DNA from 2 places in the Vreelandella mediterranea genome. Region 1 is predicted to be linked to the other one. Evidence: predicted binding sites of a transcription regulator. Region 1 holds the regulator's gene; the other holds the start of a gene.

Region 1 (8,030 bases):
CCAGAAAAGCCGTCCATTCTAGCGCTTTGTCCAGGCGCTGGAAACGCTCGCCTTGCGACAAAGCGTCTCTGCCGCTTTGCCGTAATGGGACCGGCAAACGTATAATCACGCTTTTGCCACGCGATTCGAGGTGTTGATGGACAGCATTCTGGTCAGAGGTGCACGCACTCACAACCTCAAGCAGATCGATGTGGAGCTGCCGCGCAATAAGCTGATTGTGATTACGGGCCTTTCGGGGTCGGGCAAATCGTCGCTGGCGTTCGACACGCTGTACGCCGAAGGGCAGCGGCGCTACGTAGAGTCGCTCTCTACCTACGCGCGTCAGTTTCTTTCCATGATGGAAAAGCCCGATGTGGATCATATCGAAGGGCTTTCGCCGGCGATCTCCATCGAGCAGAAATCGACCTCCCACAACCCTCGCTCGACGGTCGGCACGATTACCGAGATCTACGATTACCTGCGCCTGCTGTTCGCCCGCGCCGGTACGCCGCGTTGCCCGGAACACGGCGAAGACCTGGAAGCCCAGACCATCTCGCAGATGGTCGACCAGGCCATGAATCTGGAGGAAGGCACCCGGCTGATGCTGCTCGCCCCGGTAGTCAAGGGCCGCAAGGGCGAGCACCTGCAGCTTCTGGCCGAGCTTCGCGCCCAGGGCTTCGTGCGCGTGTTGATCGACGGCCAGGTGCTGGAGCTTGACGACATCGCCCCGCTCGACAAACGCAAGAAGCACGACATCAGCGTCGTGGTAGACCGCTTCAAGGTGCGCGACGATATCGCCCAGCGGCTGGCGGAGTCCTTCGAGACGGCGCTGAATTTGGCCGACGGTACGGCGATGATCCATTTCATGGATAGCGAGCGTGAGGACATGGCGTTCTCCTCGCGCTTTGCGTGTCCGGTGTGCGGCTACTCGCTCGCCGAGCTCGAGCCGCGGATGTTCTCGTTCAACAACCCCGCCGGCGCCTGCCCCACCTGCGACGGCCTGGGGATCCAGCAGTACTTCGACCCGGAAAAGCTGATTAGCCACGACGAGCTGTCCCTGGCCGAAGGGGTGATCAAGGGCTGGGACCGGCGCAACATCTACTACTTCACCCAGCTCCAGGCGCTGGCCAAGCACTATGATTTCGAGCTCGAAACGCCCTGGAACGCGCTCTCGAAGCACCAGCGTGATGTGATTCTCAACGGTAGCGGCAACGAGTCCGTGCCGTTTAGCTACGTCAGCGACCGCGGCCGCAAGGTGACCCGCGAACACGCCTTCGAGGGCGTGCTGCCCAACATGCAGCGCCGCTACCGCGAAACCGAGTCCAACATGGTGCGCGACGACCTGGCCAAGTACATCGCCATGAAGCCCTGTACCTCGTGCAACGGTACGCGCCTGCGCCGCGAGTCACGCCACGTCTTCGTCGACGATCACAATATCGCCGACATCGTACGCACGCCGATTGGCGAGGCCTGGGATTATTTTGCCAACCTGGCGCTGCCCGGGCGCAAGGGCGAAATCGCCGAGAAGATCGTCAACGAGATCCACTCGCGGCTCGAGTTTTTGGTCAACGTGGGCCTCGATTACCTGAATCTCGAGCGCAGCGCCGATACGCTCTCCGGCGGTGAAGCCCAGCGGATTCGCTTGGCGAGCCAAATCGGCGCGGGGCTTGTCGGCGTGATGTACATTCTCGATGAACCCTCCATCGGCCTTCATCAGCGCGACAACGACCGGCTGCTGAAAACCCTGGAACGGCTGCGCGATTTAGGCAACACGGTGATCGTGGTCGAGCACGACGAGGACGCCATTCGCGCCGCCGATCACGTGCTGGACATCGGCCCCGGCGCCGGGGTCCACGGCGGCGAAATCGTCGCCCAGGGCACGCCGCAAGACATCATGGACAACAAGGACTCGCTGACCGGCCAGTACCTGTGCGGCACCCGCGAAATCGCGATACCGCCCTACCGCATTCCCGGCAACCCGGAAAAGCAGCTGGTGCTACGCGGGGCAACCGGCAACAACCTGCAAAACGTGACGCTGACACTGCCGCTGGGGCTTTTCATCGCCATTACCGGGGTGTCCGGGTCGGGCAAGTCGACGTTGATCAACGGCACGCTGATGCCGATCGCCGCCCGGGATTTGAACCGTGCCTCGACGCTGACCCCAGCGCCTTATGCAGCCATCGAAGGGCTCGATCAGCTCGACAAGGTCATCGATATCGACCAGAGCCCGATCGGGCGCACGCCGCGCTCCAACCCGGCCACCTACACCGGGATCTTTACGCCGATTCGCGAATTGTTCGCCGGCACCCAGGAGGCGCGCTCGCGAGGCTACAAGCCCGGCCGATTCAGCTTCAACGTCAAGGGCGGGCGCTGCGAGGCGTGCCAGGGCGAGGGCATGATCAAGGTAGAAATGCACTTTCTGCCGGATATCTACGTACCCTGCGACGTGTGCAAGGGTAAGCGCTACAATCGCGAAACCCTGGATATTCACTACAAAGGCAAGAACATTCACGACGTGCTGGAGATGACCGTCGAAGAAGGGCTCGCGTTTTTCAGCCCCGTACCGGCCATTGCGCGGCGCCTGCAGACGCTGTTGGACGTCGGCCTCTCCTATATTCGCTTGGGGCAAAGCGCGACTACGCTCTCCGGCGGCGAGGCCCAGCGGGTCAAGCTCGCCCGCGAGCTTGCCAAGCGCGACACCGGCCAGACGCTCTATATTCTCGATGAGCCCACCACCGGGCTACACTTCGAGGATATTCGCCAGCTTCTGACGGTGCTTCATCGCCTGCGCGACCACGGCAATACCATCGTGGTCATCGAGCACAACCTGGATGTGATCAAAACCGCGGACTGGGTCGTCGATCTCGGCCCGGAAGGCGGCTCCGGCGGCGGGCGCATCATTGGCGAAGGCACGCCGGAACAGCTTGTGAAGAAAAAAGGCTCCCATACCGGCGAGTTTTTGGGACCGCTTTTAAAAAAGAAATAGTCAGAGTACTACTCGCACGTCAAAGGCCAGCGTTGCGCTGGCCTTTAAAGGTCGGTTAAACCCATGGCCACCAGCTTGTCGAGCGTATGCTACCCAAAAGAGGAGAAACCGATCATGGGGCAGGAAAAAAGCTGTATTGTCCGCCATTTCAATCACTTCTATTCGCTTTCAGAAGAGGAAGAGAAGCTGCTCGACTCGCTGGAGGAGAGCCCGATGGATCAAAAAGCGGGGTCGCTCCTATGGGAAATGAAAGACCCGGCGAACGAGTTCTGTACGCTGCGTAGCGGCTGGGCGTACTCCTATCGCCACCTGGAAAACGGCGACCGGCATATTCTGGAAGTGTTCCTGCCTGGCGATATCATCGGCCTGCGCGAGTTCGCCTTCTCGAAACGCCTGGAAAACGTGCGCTTTATCACCGACAGCGTGGTGTGCCGCTTTCCCCACAAGCGGATGATCGATATTTTCAATGATTCGCTGCCATTGACCTCGGTGATGTTCGCCATCAGCAGCCGCCAGCAGGCGCTTTTGACCGAGCGGCTGGTGAATTTGGCACGGCGCACCGCGCGTCAGAAAATGGCTCACTTTCTACATGAAATGTACGTTCGCCTGAGCCAGACCAACACAGGCCTTACCGGCCAGTTCCGTCTGCCGCTCTCCCAGGAGCAGTTGGCCGACGTACTCGGTCTTAGCCCGGTACACGTCAGCCGTACCTTCACGGCGCTCAGCGAGGATGGCCTGGTGTATCGTGACCGTCACCACGTCAATATTCCCGACATGGCGGCGCTGGCCGCGGAAGGCGAGTTCGACGATTGCTACTTAAACGACAGCGTAAGGCCCCTGCTCGGCCAGTCCGAGTGATTCGGTTACGCCTTTTTACCCTGCTCAACGTTTGGCCTTTTACATCATGACCACTCGCTTACTTGTTTCTTTCGCGCTGGGCGCGGCCGGGCTTTCGTTTTTCAGTGCGGCGCTGGCCGAGCGCTACCCGATAAGCCAGGAGGCCATTTTTGACGCCTGGCAAGCCATGACCCTCGAGGCCGAGGACAAGCGCCATTTCCGCGCCGTCGAGACGCAAAGCTACTCGGACGCTACACTGAGCGTGAACGCCACCGAAGGCATCTGCCACCTGCCCTGGCTCGAGATGCGCGTCACCCTGGAACAGACGCAAACCGAAAGCCGCGCGGTGAACCTGGTACCGGCCCGGCTGCGCGTCGACCAGGCGTCGCTGATCGACACCATGGCGGAGTTTATCGTCGAGGAGGGGGATGACGGCTTCTATAGCCACTTCTACCTGGGCGAGCTCGATGCGCTGCTCGGCCAAATGAGCGACGGCGAGCAGCTTTATATCGGTTTCGAGCAGGGCGACGAACCGCCCTGGACCATGACGTTCAGTTTGGCGGGCGCCGGCGAGGCGATTCGCGAGACGCAGCGCCGCTGCGCCAGCGCCTAACGCGAGGCCGGCGCCGCGGCGTTAGGCGGCCGGCGCAGTACGAACTCGACGCGCCGGTTGGCGGCGCGCCCGCTTACGGTGTCGTTCGCCTCGAGCGGGCGCGTATCGGCGTAGCCAACGGCGCGCAGGCGTTCCCGCGCCACGCCTTCCTCTTCCAGGTGGCGCACCACGGCAATCGCCCGCCCCGTCGAAAGCTCCCAGTTGGAGGCAAACGAGGCGGTGGCGATCGGCACGTTGTCGGTGTGCCCCTCCACTGATATCTCGCCATCGAAGGTGTCGATGACCTCGCCAAGGCTTTCCAGCACCTCTTCACCTTGAGCGGTTAGCCGCGCCGCGCCGCTGTCGAACAGCAAGCTATCGTCGATGCGCAGGGTAATGCCTTCGCGCCCCTCGGAGACGCTCACGCCTTGAATATCGAGGCTGTCCATCGCCGGGCTCAGCCCGCTGTGGAGCGGTTGAAGCCCCGAAGAGAGCGGCTGGATACCCGAGGTCGTGGGCGTGCCGGCGGCTTCGTCGCCGGTGCCCGCCGGGGTGAGCGCCAACAGCAGCACGAACAGCGTGATCAACAGCGTCAATACGTCCAGGTAGCTGGTCAGCCACCCATCTTCACTGTCGCCATCCCCGGTGAATGGCGATTCCAGTGCGTGGCGGGCTTCGCGGTTCATCGCCCTACCCCTTGGCAGGCGCGTCGTTCTCGGCGCGCGGCTTCACGTTGGCATCACGAATCTCGTCGTTGTAGTTGGCCACGAAGGAGTTCAACGTCTCTTCGATGAACGACGGCAAGCGGCGCTTGGTGATCAGCGAGATACCCTCGAGCACCATGTTCATGGTGATCAAGCGCTCTTCGGTGCGCCGCTCGAGCTTCACCGCCACCGGTTTGAAGACCAGGTTGGCAAGCAAGATACCGTAGAAGGTCGTGAGCAGCGCCACCGCCATGCGCGGGCCGATCACCTCCAAGTCACCGGCGTCCATGACCTCCAGCATATTAACCAGCCCCACGAGAGTGCCGATCATGCCAAAGGCCGGGGCGTAGGTCGCCATGGTGCGAAAGATCTGCGCCTCGGCGTGCTCGCGTGCCTTGAGCCGGGCGATACGCCAGCGCAGCATGTCGAAGATTTCATCTTCCTTGGTGTTGGCGATCACCAGCTGAATGCCGGTGCGCAGAAACGGGTTGCGCGTGTGTTCGAGCTCGCGCTCCACCGCCCGTACGTCGCCCTTGAACCAGAGCCGCGACATGGACACCAGCTCGTTGATATCGTCGCGCACGTAGGTGTTCTCGCGGCGAAATACCAGCCCCACCAAGCGTACCACCCGCAGTACCTCCTTGAGCGGGTAGCTGATGAAGGTCGCCGCCAGGGTGCCGGTCACCACGATGGCAAGCCCGGGCAAGTTGAGAAAGCTCTCCGGGGATTCCGCGGTGAAAAACAGCACGCTAACCAGTAGCAGAATACTGGCAAATATACCGATCAAGGTAGAGGGGTTCATCGACGGCTCCTCGCCGGTTGGGTTTAACGGTTAAAATGCGTCAATCTGGCTCGTGCAGCCGCGCGCGCAGACGGCTAATGGCCTGGCTGTGCAGCTGTGAAACACGCGATTCGGTCACCCCCAGTACTGCGCCCACCTCTTTCAGGTTGAGCTCCTCCTGGTAGTAAAGCGCCATCAGGAGCTTTTCCCGCTCGGGCAGCGCTTCGATCGCTGCGATCAGGGTTTCGCGCTGCTGGCCATCCAAAAGCTCCTCAAAAGGCGCATTCAGCGCCTCCTGAGCGGGTTCCCCGCCCTCTTCCAGAAGCTCCTCGAAGGGCAGCAGGTGGCCGCTGTTGGCGTCGTTGAGCAGTTGGTGATACTCGCCAAGCGGCATGTCCAGATGCCGGGCGATCTCGCCCTCCTCCGGTGCCCGGCCCAGGTTCTGTTCGAGATGGCGAACCGCCTCGTCCATGGCCCGGGCCGAGCGCCGCACGCTGCGCGGCAGCCAATCCCGGGTGCGCAGCTCATCGACCATCGCCCCGCGTATCCGCTGACTGGCAAAGGTGGCGAAGCTCGCCCCCTGGGAGGCGTCAAAGCGCCCAAGCGCCTCCAATAGGCCGACCATGCCGGCCTGAATCAGATCATCGAGTTCGATGCTCGCCGGCAGGCGGACCTGCAGCGCCAGCGCCTGGCGGCGCACCAGCGGCATGTGCTGAGTGACCATTTCGCTGTGTTGAATTCTGCCTTGTGCTGTATACATCCTCGTGCCTCGTGGCTATACACTCGTCACTGGTAGTTCACAATCACGTGAAGCCCTTTTACCCGCATCGGCCGCTGCCCGCGCCCCAACGCGAAGCGAAACGCCAGCGGCGCATCGGCGGAAAGCCCGGCCAACCCGGTTTCGCTTCCGCGCTGGCCGCTGAGCTCGACGCAGCGCTCGGGGTGGCAAAGCCAGGCCTGCAGCGCGGCGCCGAACGGTGCCTCATACCCCCAGTGAACGCGTTCGATGCGCCCCTGGGCGATCTCCGCTACCGGCGGCGGCGCCAAAACCTGGCTGCTGACCGCCCGGTCGCTCATGGCCACCATCATACCGGTGACCTCCTTACTCCAGCTGCCGGTGCCCGCCTGAGCGGTCAACGCCAAGCTCGACCCCATCGCCATCAGTAGCGCGACGCCTTGAAGACTCTTTTTCAGAAAACGCTTTTTCATTGTGGCCTACCGCGCTAGTAGCAGCAGTTCGATATTCAGATAATTCGCCGCCGCCTTCTGCAAATTGTCTAAAAGCCCTTCGCGGGGCAAGCCGGGCTCGTGCAGCGCCAGTAGCTGGCGGGGCCCCTGGTTGTCGTTGAGCTGGCGCAGCGTGCGATACATGCTCGCGAAGGCGTCCGCGTCGCTGCGCACCCAAAGCGCCCAGCGTGAATAGCGCTCGCAAAGCGCCTCCAACGGCTCGCTGGCATCCACCGGGATGACCTCCCAGCTTTCCGGGGTCGCCGCCCAGCGCCGGCCAAGCTCGGCCCACTCGCCAAGGCGCTCTTTGACCGGGGCGACGCTTTTCGTCGGCAGCCCCACCACCGCCAGCGGCGTCTTGACCACCGGCGGGGTGGCTTCGCTTGCCGGCGGGGTGGCCTGGGTGTCCACGTCGGGCTCGGCGTACTCGCTGCCAGCCTGCTTTGCTGGTGTCTCGTCGATGGCGGCCTGCTGCGCCCGCTCTTCGTTGCGCAGGCTCGCCCACTGGCGCAGCCCCGAGGCCTGGTCGCCGCCGCTCATGCCAAGGCCTCGCGGCTGACGCTACCCAGCTGACGGATGGCGTCCCGGGTCATCAACATATGCATCAGCGCGTCGAGTAGCGCGGTATCGCGGCGCTTGCGAGTCGTTTTGGAGAGGCGCATCACGTCCTGGCGCAGCGTTTGCGCGGCCTCGTCCTGGGCGTTGTCCAGGTGCGTGGCGGCCGCGGCGGCACCGCTGGCCATCAAAAGGCGCAGCTGGGCGCTAACCTCGCCGCCATCGGCTTCCTTGAGCGCGCGCCAGGCTCGCTTGGTCAATATAGCGGCGGCTTCGCTTTGCAGCTGAGTGACCAGCAGCGATAGCACCTCGGCCCCCAGCCGCGCCGGGGTGAGCCAGTAGCGCTTGGCCACGCGCTTGGCGCTTTCC
Region 2 (8,030 bases), 380 kb from region 1:
CGCGTAGTCCGCATCTTCGATACGTGAACGCGCTTCGGACAGGTTGGTGGTGGTGGTCGCCAGGTTGTCGATCACCGAGTCGAAACGGTTCAGCGTGGCACCCAATGTTGCGCGGTTGGTATCCAGAGATTTGGTAGCCGCATCCACGGCATCGATCATTGTCTGGAACTCAGCGTGAGTAGCTCCACCAGAAGCATTGGCAACGTTAAATTCCCCACCAGCTACTGCAGCAGCACCAGATCCTGCCGCTGTTTCCAAACCAAGACCACTAACGGTAGCATCGATTCGTTGAACTGTAATAACGTCCTCTGCGTTAGTATTAGAACCTACCTGGATACTTAGCGCGGAACCGGCACCGCTAGCTACGTTTAGCAGATTAGTACCGTTGAAGTTGTTGCTGCCCGCAACACGATCGATTTCTGCCAGGCGCTCGTTGATCTCGGTAGTGATGGCGGCGCGGTCATCAGCAGTGTTGGTGTCGTTGGCACCCTGTACTGCCAGTTCGCGAATACGCTGAAGGTTATCGTTAACCTGATCCAGACCGCCTTCCATGGTTTGTACCAGCGAGATACCATCGCTCGCGTTACGGCTCGCCTGATCCATGCCCTTGATTTGGGCGGTCATTTTGTTGGCGATGGCCTGACCCGCGGCATCGTCCTTGGCGCTGTTGATGCGCAGACCGGATGAAAGACGTTCCTGAGCCTGGGCCAGCATGCCCTGGGACTTGTTCAGGTTGTTCTGGCCGATCATGGAAGTGATGTTGGTATTGATAACGGACATGGAAGCAATCCTCGGTGTTTAGTGGCCTGGGAAGGGCCGGGAAATCGGCGCTTGCATCGCCGTTACTATAATTAACGGCCGTACGACCGAGTTCTTTAGCCGATAGCTCATTTTTTTGAAAAATCTTTCTCGAGAACGCGTGACGCTTAAAAGCAGGGAAAATAATAACAACAAGATATTGATAAAAAAGGTTTTACCTAACCTAAAATATAAAAAACGGGGCCTTGTGGCCCCGTCGTTATTAAGTGCTACAAATAGTGCACTATTAGCCCAGCAGAGACAGCACGGACTGCGGGGTCTGATTCGCCTGTGCAAGCATAGACGTACCCGCCTGTTGCAGAATGTTGGCGCGGGTCATATTGGAGACTTCTTTCGCGTAGTCGGCATCTTCGATGCGCGAGCGCGCTTCGGAAAGATTGGTTTCGGTAGTCGCCAGGTTGTCGATGACCGAGTCGAAGCGGTTGAGTGTTGCACCTAGCGTCGCACGTTGGGTATCAAGCGTCTCTACTGCATCATCAATATCGTCGATCAGGTCTTGGAAATTTTCGTTAGTGGCGCCGGAGCCACCCGAAGCAGCATTCGTGGAAATAGTAGCCGCCGACCCACTTACGCCCAGGTTTTCGCTGGTGGCGTCAAAAACGGAGACTTCAATAGTGTCGTTTCCGGAAGTGTTCGCGCCAACCTGGATATTCAGGTCAGCACCACCACCACTCGCCAGTAAGTTGGTGCCGTTAAAGTTTGTGCTACCCGCAACGCGATCAATTTCTTCGATACGTTCGTTAATTTCAGTGGCAATCGCCGCGCGGTCTTCTTGAGTATTGGTGTCATTGGCACCCTGTACTGCCAGCTCACGAATACGCTGCAGGTTGTCGTTCACCTGGTCGAGACCGCCTTCCATGGTCTGTACCAGCGAGATACCGTCGCTGGCGTTACGGCTTGCCTGGCTCATACCATCGATTTGCGCGGTCATTTTGTTGGCGATGGCCTGACCAGCGGCATCGTCAGAAGCGCTGTTGATGCGCAGACCAGAGGAGAGACGTTCTTGCGCCTGAGCCAGCATGCTCTGCGAAGAGCTCAGGTTGTTCTGGCCGATCATGGAGGTGATATTCGTATTGATTACAGACATGAGTATTTTCTCCTGGAAGTATAACTGGCCAGCGGGCCAACTTTGCGACGTTTGTCATGCCGCTACCCCTTGGTAACGGCTGCTCGTACAAAGTCTTTAGAAAACAATACGTTTTTTATGTAAGGGAAAGTAACATTAGCCACTCAACACCCAAGCCATCGCGCTTAAGCTCCCGCCATGCGGCGATTTTCAAAAAACTCAATTAACAAAAATTGCGGGTTAAAAAACCAAAAAACGGGGCCTATTGGCCCCGTCATGATTTAGCGCTAGCGTACTATTAGCCCAGCAGAGACAGTACGGACTGCGGAGTCTGGTTGGCCTGGGCCAGCATGGAGGTACCGGCCTGCTGCAGGATGTTGGCACGCGTCATGTTGGACACTTCCACCGCGTAGTCCGCATCTTCGATACGTGAACGCGCTTCGGACAGGTTGGTGGTGGTGGTCGCCAGGTTGTCAATCACCGAGTCGAAACGGTTCAGCGTGGCACCCAATGTTGCGCGGTTGGTATCCAGAGATTTGGTAGCCGCATCCACGGCATCGATCATTGTCTGGAACTCAGCGTGAGTAGCTCCACCAGAAGCATTGGCAACGTTAAATTCCCCACCAGCTACTGCAGCAGCACCAGATCCTGCCGCTGTTTCCAAACCAAGACCACTAACGGTAGCATCGATTCGTTGAACTGTAATAACGTCCTCTACGTTAGTATTAGAACCTACCTGGATACTTAGCGCGGCACCGGCACCGCTAGCTACGTTTAGCAGATTAGTACCGTTGAAGTTGTTGCTGCCCGCAACACGATCGATTTCTGCCAGGCGCTCGTTGATCTCGGTAGTGATGGCGGCGCGGTCATCAGCGGTGTTGGTGTCGTTGGCACCCTGTACTGCCAGTTCGCGAATACGCTGAAGGTTATCGTTAACCTGATCCAGACCGCCTTCCATGGTCTGTACCAATGAGATACCATCACTGGCGTTACGGCTCGCCTGATCCATGCCCTTGATTTGGGCAGTCATTTTGTTGGCAATGGCCTGGCCAGCCGCATCGTCGGAAGCGCTGTTGATACGAAGGCCGGAAGAGAGACGCTCTTGCGCCTGAGCCAGCATGCCCTGGGACTTGCTCAGGTTGTTCTGGCCGATCATGGAAGTGATGTTGGTGTTGATAACAGACATGAATTTAATCCTCGGTGTTTAGTGGCCCGGGAGAGGCCTATGAATCGGCACTTGCATCGCCGTTATTATAATTAACGGCCTGTCGCCCCACTTCTTTAACTCTTTTGCACTTTTTTATAAAAAAAGTCGTTGCATCCTCAAACGGCAAACGGGGCCTTTCGGCCCCGTCACTTGCGTTGATGGCTGTTACGTCAAAAGCGTTCTGACCCAGCCAGGAAAATACGACCTACTTCTTCTGCATGGCGCTCATCATATCGAACTGCTGAGAGAGGTAGCTGCTCATGGAGTTCATCTGGGCGAGCATGCCGTCCAACTGGCCGAACTGCTTACGGTAGCGCTCAGTGCTTCGCTCGATGCTGGCTTCCATACGCAGCTTGCGCTGGTCCAGGCTCTCTATTCGCAGCTCAGCACTGCCGATGGAGCTCTTGATGATGCCGTCATCCCCGGTTATGTCCTTGAGCGTCGAACTTATCTTCCCTGCAAAGCCGCCTTCTTTCGTGTCACCTGCAAAAAAGGCAGCCAAACCCTCGGAGTTATTGGCAATTGCTTCATCCAGTTTGGCTTCATCGACCTGGAGGCGGCCCTGCTTGTCGATGTCGATACCCATTTGAGCAAGCCGCGTTATATCGCCCGTTCCAAAGTTGCCCGTTACATCCTGACGCAGGCGGTTTTCGATAGTACGAACGGTACGGTCGCCCACTAAATCGCCCGATGTATTACCTACGCCCTTGAATTCGGTCATACGGCCAACGGTGGACTTCATTTCGTTATAGTTGCTAACGAAGGCATTGATGGCTTCTTTCAGTGACGCCTCATCACGCTCGATTACAAGCGTGGACGGGGTCGGGGAGGCAGCGGTCAGGTTGAGCGTTACTCCCTGGATAGCCTCTTCTACCCGATTGCTTTTACTCGTAATCGCGATGCCGTTGACATTCAACTCGGCATCCTGGCCAGCACGTAGCGTGGTGGGGTCCATCGAAAGGGAGGTCAGCCCTGAAAACCCTGTCAGCGAAGCCTCTTTGCCCGTTTCCTTGGAGCTCAGCGCCAGGCGATACCCTTTACCATCATTGATGAGCGAAGCCGTAACGCCAGACTCTTTATCCGCATTGATCTGATCACGCACCTCAGCCAGGGTACTGCCTGCTTTAATATCGACGCCGTAAGTTTTTTGCGTATCGCCAGCTCCGAAATTCAGCATCAATTTCGTATCGGTTGCCGTAAGCTCCTGGTCCAATGACACGCTATTGGACGCAGCGCTGCCGCCGCGCGCCAGCTGGGAAACCGTCACCTCATAGCGACCTGGATTGGCTTTTTCGTTCGCCGTCGCCAGTACGCCTTCTCCCGTTACCGTACTTTTTTGCTGATTGAAAGTAGCGGCATCGTTCAACGCCGTAATAGAGTTCTGCACCCTATCCATTGCGGATTCCAGGCGCCCATAAGCAGAAATCTTGGTTTGCTGAGCGCTTTTCTGCTCAAGGATGGGAACGAGCTTTTGGCGTTCGGCCGCCTTGAGCTGATCCACCAAGCCCGACAAATCCAACCCAGACCCCACACCCAATGCCGTAATAGACGCCATGAGGTTAGTCCTCTAGTAAGTAGTAGAGAAGTACAGTTAAATACTCTATCGGCTGATAAACGACGAACTTTAGCGGCTAAGATTCTTAAAGTCCTGTAAAAATGCCCGGCAAGTGCCGGGCATTTCCTGTCTCACGAGTATCGCTTGGCGATCACGACTGGTTGTTCTGGCCCAGCATTCCCAACTGCTCGCTCAGGTAACTGCTGGTCTGGTTCATCTGCGCCACCATGCTATCCATTGCCTGAAACTGGGCGCGAAAGCGCGCGATAGTCTGATCGATGCGCTCCTCGGTGCGGGCGAAACGATTTTCTAACGTTCCAACACGGCTTTCAGCGTTGCTTTCAGCCGTATCCAGGCGTCCTCCGTCGCCCACGATGCGCTCGAGAGAGGCATTGATTTGCCCGGCCATACCCGTGTCATCGCTGCTGCCGGCAAAAAAGTTGGCAAGCGTATCGGGCTCCGTCGCGATGACGTTGTCCAGCTTGTCATCATCGATTTTAAGCTTACCATCGGTTTGCAGTGAAATGCCGATGTCAGAAAGCACGCTAAAGCCATCGCCGCCCACTACGCTGCTAATAGCAGAACGCAGATCCCGTTCAACCGCCCGCGTAGTGGCGTCGGCGTTCAGACCTGCTGATTGACCGGTTTCGGCGTCGAAACTGGTCAAGCGCGTCAAGGTATCCTTGAGCGAGTTGAAGCCTTCAACGAAGGCATCAACGTTTTTCCGCAACGCTTCGTCATCCTGTTCGACGCTAATGGTACTCGAGGCGCCCGCTTCGGTGAGATTCAGGGTCATGCCCTGAATGGCTTCTTCGACCTGGTTGGAGCTGCTTACGATGTCGATGCCATTCACATTGAAGGCCGCATCCTGCCCTGCTTGAATCACCTGGGTGTCCGACGTCACGGCTGCTTCGGATAGAACGGAGGAGAAGTTGGAGCTTTCGATGCTGGCGTCGGCTCCCGTTTCACTCGCCATGACCGATAGCCGATACCCTTGGCCGTCATCGATGATGGAAGCCGTTACCTGACCACCGCCTTGTTCATTGATGGCGTCGCGAATGTCTTGCAGCGAACTGCCGTCGGCAATGGTTATGGGGGCCATATCGCCTTTAGCCACATCGAAAGTTAGTGTTTGCTCACCACTGACGATGCTTTCATCGGAGGAACCCAAACGCTCCGTGACGAAACTTCCAGCCGTTGCTAACTGATCGACCTCAACTTCGTACCTGCCGGCTTGTGCTTCGTTACTAACTACCGCCGTCACGGCATCGCCGTCGACGTTGGTAGTAAGGCTCTCGAACGTGGCTGTGTCGTTGAGCGCCTCAGTGGCATCCTGAAAAGTGGCCACCGCACTCTTGAGTGTCCCGTAAGCCGAAACCGTCGCTTGTTCAGATTGTACCTGTTGCGCGATGGGCGTGAGCTTGGCTCGCTCAGCAGTCTCAAGCTGGTCCAGCAGCCCGTTCAAATCGAGCCCGGAGCCGATGCCCAGTGATGTAATAGCAGCCATGAGTTAGTGCCTCTTGGAAGTAGTGTCGCTCATTCGACAGCGCGACCTGAAAATTTGCCTGCGTTGATGCATTGAATATCGGCATCCGGCGCTTTTTCTTTAGCTCTTGACCTGTTTTAACTCATTAAAAGGTTATTTTCTGTAATGTTTGGAAAGTTTTGGGCTACGCCGCTTCCCAACGAATCCGCTAAAAAGCGTTCGTTGAACCACCGTCTTATTTAGACCTTGGTCTAATACCCGGGAGTGACTTACACTGGCCAGCGTATTGTGCGTTCATTGCTGGAGAGCCTCATGTTTGCCCAGGGCAACACCCTTACTGCCAACCCTGCCCCGTTTAGCCGAGAGCAACTGCGTAGGTGCCTTTTTAACGTGGCGGAGCTTCTCTATGTGAACGGATACGTGCTGGAAACCATTACACTACCCGGCTGCGGACTGGCGAAGCGGGAGATGGCCGTACTGGAAGAGCAAAACGCTGGCTGGGCAAGGTGTCGCAAAACGCTCGAGGCAAGCGAGGCGGGCACCACCAACGCAGCGGGGCGCTTTGTGCTAACGGCGCTGGGCCGCGAGATCATGTTCGATATGTTTGGCCAAGGGGCGGCGGACTGCGCCTAGGGATAGCCCGAACCTCTTAAAATAAGCGCTCTAAACGCAAAAACGCCCGCGAATGCGGGCGTTTGTGTTTGGCACGGCGTTGTAATTAACGAAGGCCAAGCATCGAAAGAATAAACAGTACGACGACTATCAGACCCACGATGTAGATGATATTACGCATAACGGCGCTCCTTGCTTTTTTGCGTTTAGAAAAATCAACGGGTTGCTTTCCCCATCGGGGCAACACCCACATCCTAGCAGGCTTTTGGGTTCTTTGCGTAATTTACGTGCGCTAGCGTGTCGAAGACTCTACGCTTTTTAGCAGTCAAGCCGTCGTCGAAAGGGGTGCCAATGCGCGCAATGTTAATGGGATTAGGGGTGGTGATGGCCATGGGGCTACCTTTTACCGCTCAAGCCGAAGCGCCTTCGAGAGAGGCATTTAACGTGCTGGATGAGCAAGCCAGCGCGCTTGGCCGCCTGCATACGGTCGTGGTCGCGGTCGAGGGGGAGATCGTTCACGAATTTAAGCAGGGCGGGCCGGGGGTCGCCACCCCGGCGAACGTAAAGTCGCTCTCCAAAACCGTACTGGCAGCGATTACCGGCGCCGCTATCCAGGCCGGTGTGATCGACTCGATCGACCAACCACTGGTCGAGCTTTTAGGCAGCCGTGTGCCGCCAGGCGCAGACCCGAAGGTTAACGAGATTAGCATCGAGAACCTCCTCGCCATGCAGGCGGGGCTCGAGCGCACCTCGGGCGGCAACTACAGCGCCTGGGTGGCAAGCTCCAACTGGGTAGAGGATGCCCTGACCCGGCCCTTTGTGGATGAGCCCGGCGGGCGCATGCTCTACTCTACCGGCTCGAGCCATCTGGTATCCGCCGCGCTCACCTACGCAAGCGGCGAGTCGACCTACCAGCTTGCTCAGCGGCTTCTGGCCGAACCGCTGAACATTGCCATTCCCCGCTGGTTGCAGGACCCGCAGGGTATCTACTTTGGCGGCAACGACATGCAGCTCTCGCCCCGGGCGCTGGTGGAAATCGGCGAGCTTTACCGCAATGACGGCGTGGTAAACGGCGAACGCATTCTGCCCGAAGGCTGGGTAGAGGACTCCTGGACACCGCGGGGTAGTTCCCAGTGGACCGGGGATGGCTATGGGCTTGGCTGGTTCGTCACCACCCTTGGCACCACGCCGGTGTATTACGGGCGCGGCTACGGCGGCCAAGCGCTATTCGTCATTCCCGAGCGTGACATGACCGTGGTGATCACCTCCGACCCCACGCCTCCCT

The links. The regulator FliA, encoded in region 1, starts transcription of late flagellar genes. The targets are predictions, from matches to a motif close to CTAAAGTTNNNNNNNNNNCNGCCGATA.
Region 2: fliD (flagellar filament capping protein FliD) is a predicted target of FliA. The motif match lies at 4,694-4,720, and genes of this name have one in related genera.

What each region holds. Positions count from the first base shown of each region.
Region 1 is NZ_OZ310198.1:133,237-141,266, reverse strand. It holds gene uvrA (excinuclease ABC subunit UvrA) at 137-2,965, shown strand; gene ACWFVE_RS00650 (Crp/Fnr family transcriptional regulator) at 3,080-3,823, shown strand; gene ACWFVE_RS00645 (hypothetical protein) at 3,870-4,415, shown strand; gene ACWFVE_RS00640 (OmpA/MotB family protein) at 4,412-5,080, opposite strand; gene ACWFVE_RS00635 (motility protein A) at 5,085-5,900, opposite strand; gene ACWFVE_RS00630 (RNA polymerase sigma factor FliA) at 5,941-6,639, opposite strand; gene ACWFVE_RS00625 (flagellar protein FlhE) at 6,666-7,088, opposite strand; gene ACWFVE_RS00620 (hypothetical protein) at 7,095-7,646, opposite strand; gene flhF (flagellar biosynthesis protein FlhF) at 7,643-8,030, opposite strand, start outside.
Region 2 is NZ_OZ310198.1:509,828-517,857, reverse strand. It holds gene ACWFVE_RS02490 (flagellin N-terminal helical domain-containing protein) at 1-780, opposite strand, end outside; gene ACWFVE_RS02485 (flagellin N-terminal helical domain-containing protein) at 1,046-1,906, opposite strand; gene ACWFVE_RS02480 (flagellin N-terminal helical domain-containing protein) at 2,184-3,071, opposite strand; gene fliD (flagellar filament capping protein FliD) at 3,298-4,647, opposite strand; gene fliD (flagellar filament capping protein FliD) at 4,799-6,154, opposite strand; gene ACWFVE_RS02465 (hypothetical protein) at 6,446-6,766, shown strand; gene ACWFVE_RS02460 (serine hydrolase domain-containing protein) at 7,097-8,030, shown strand, end outside.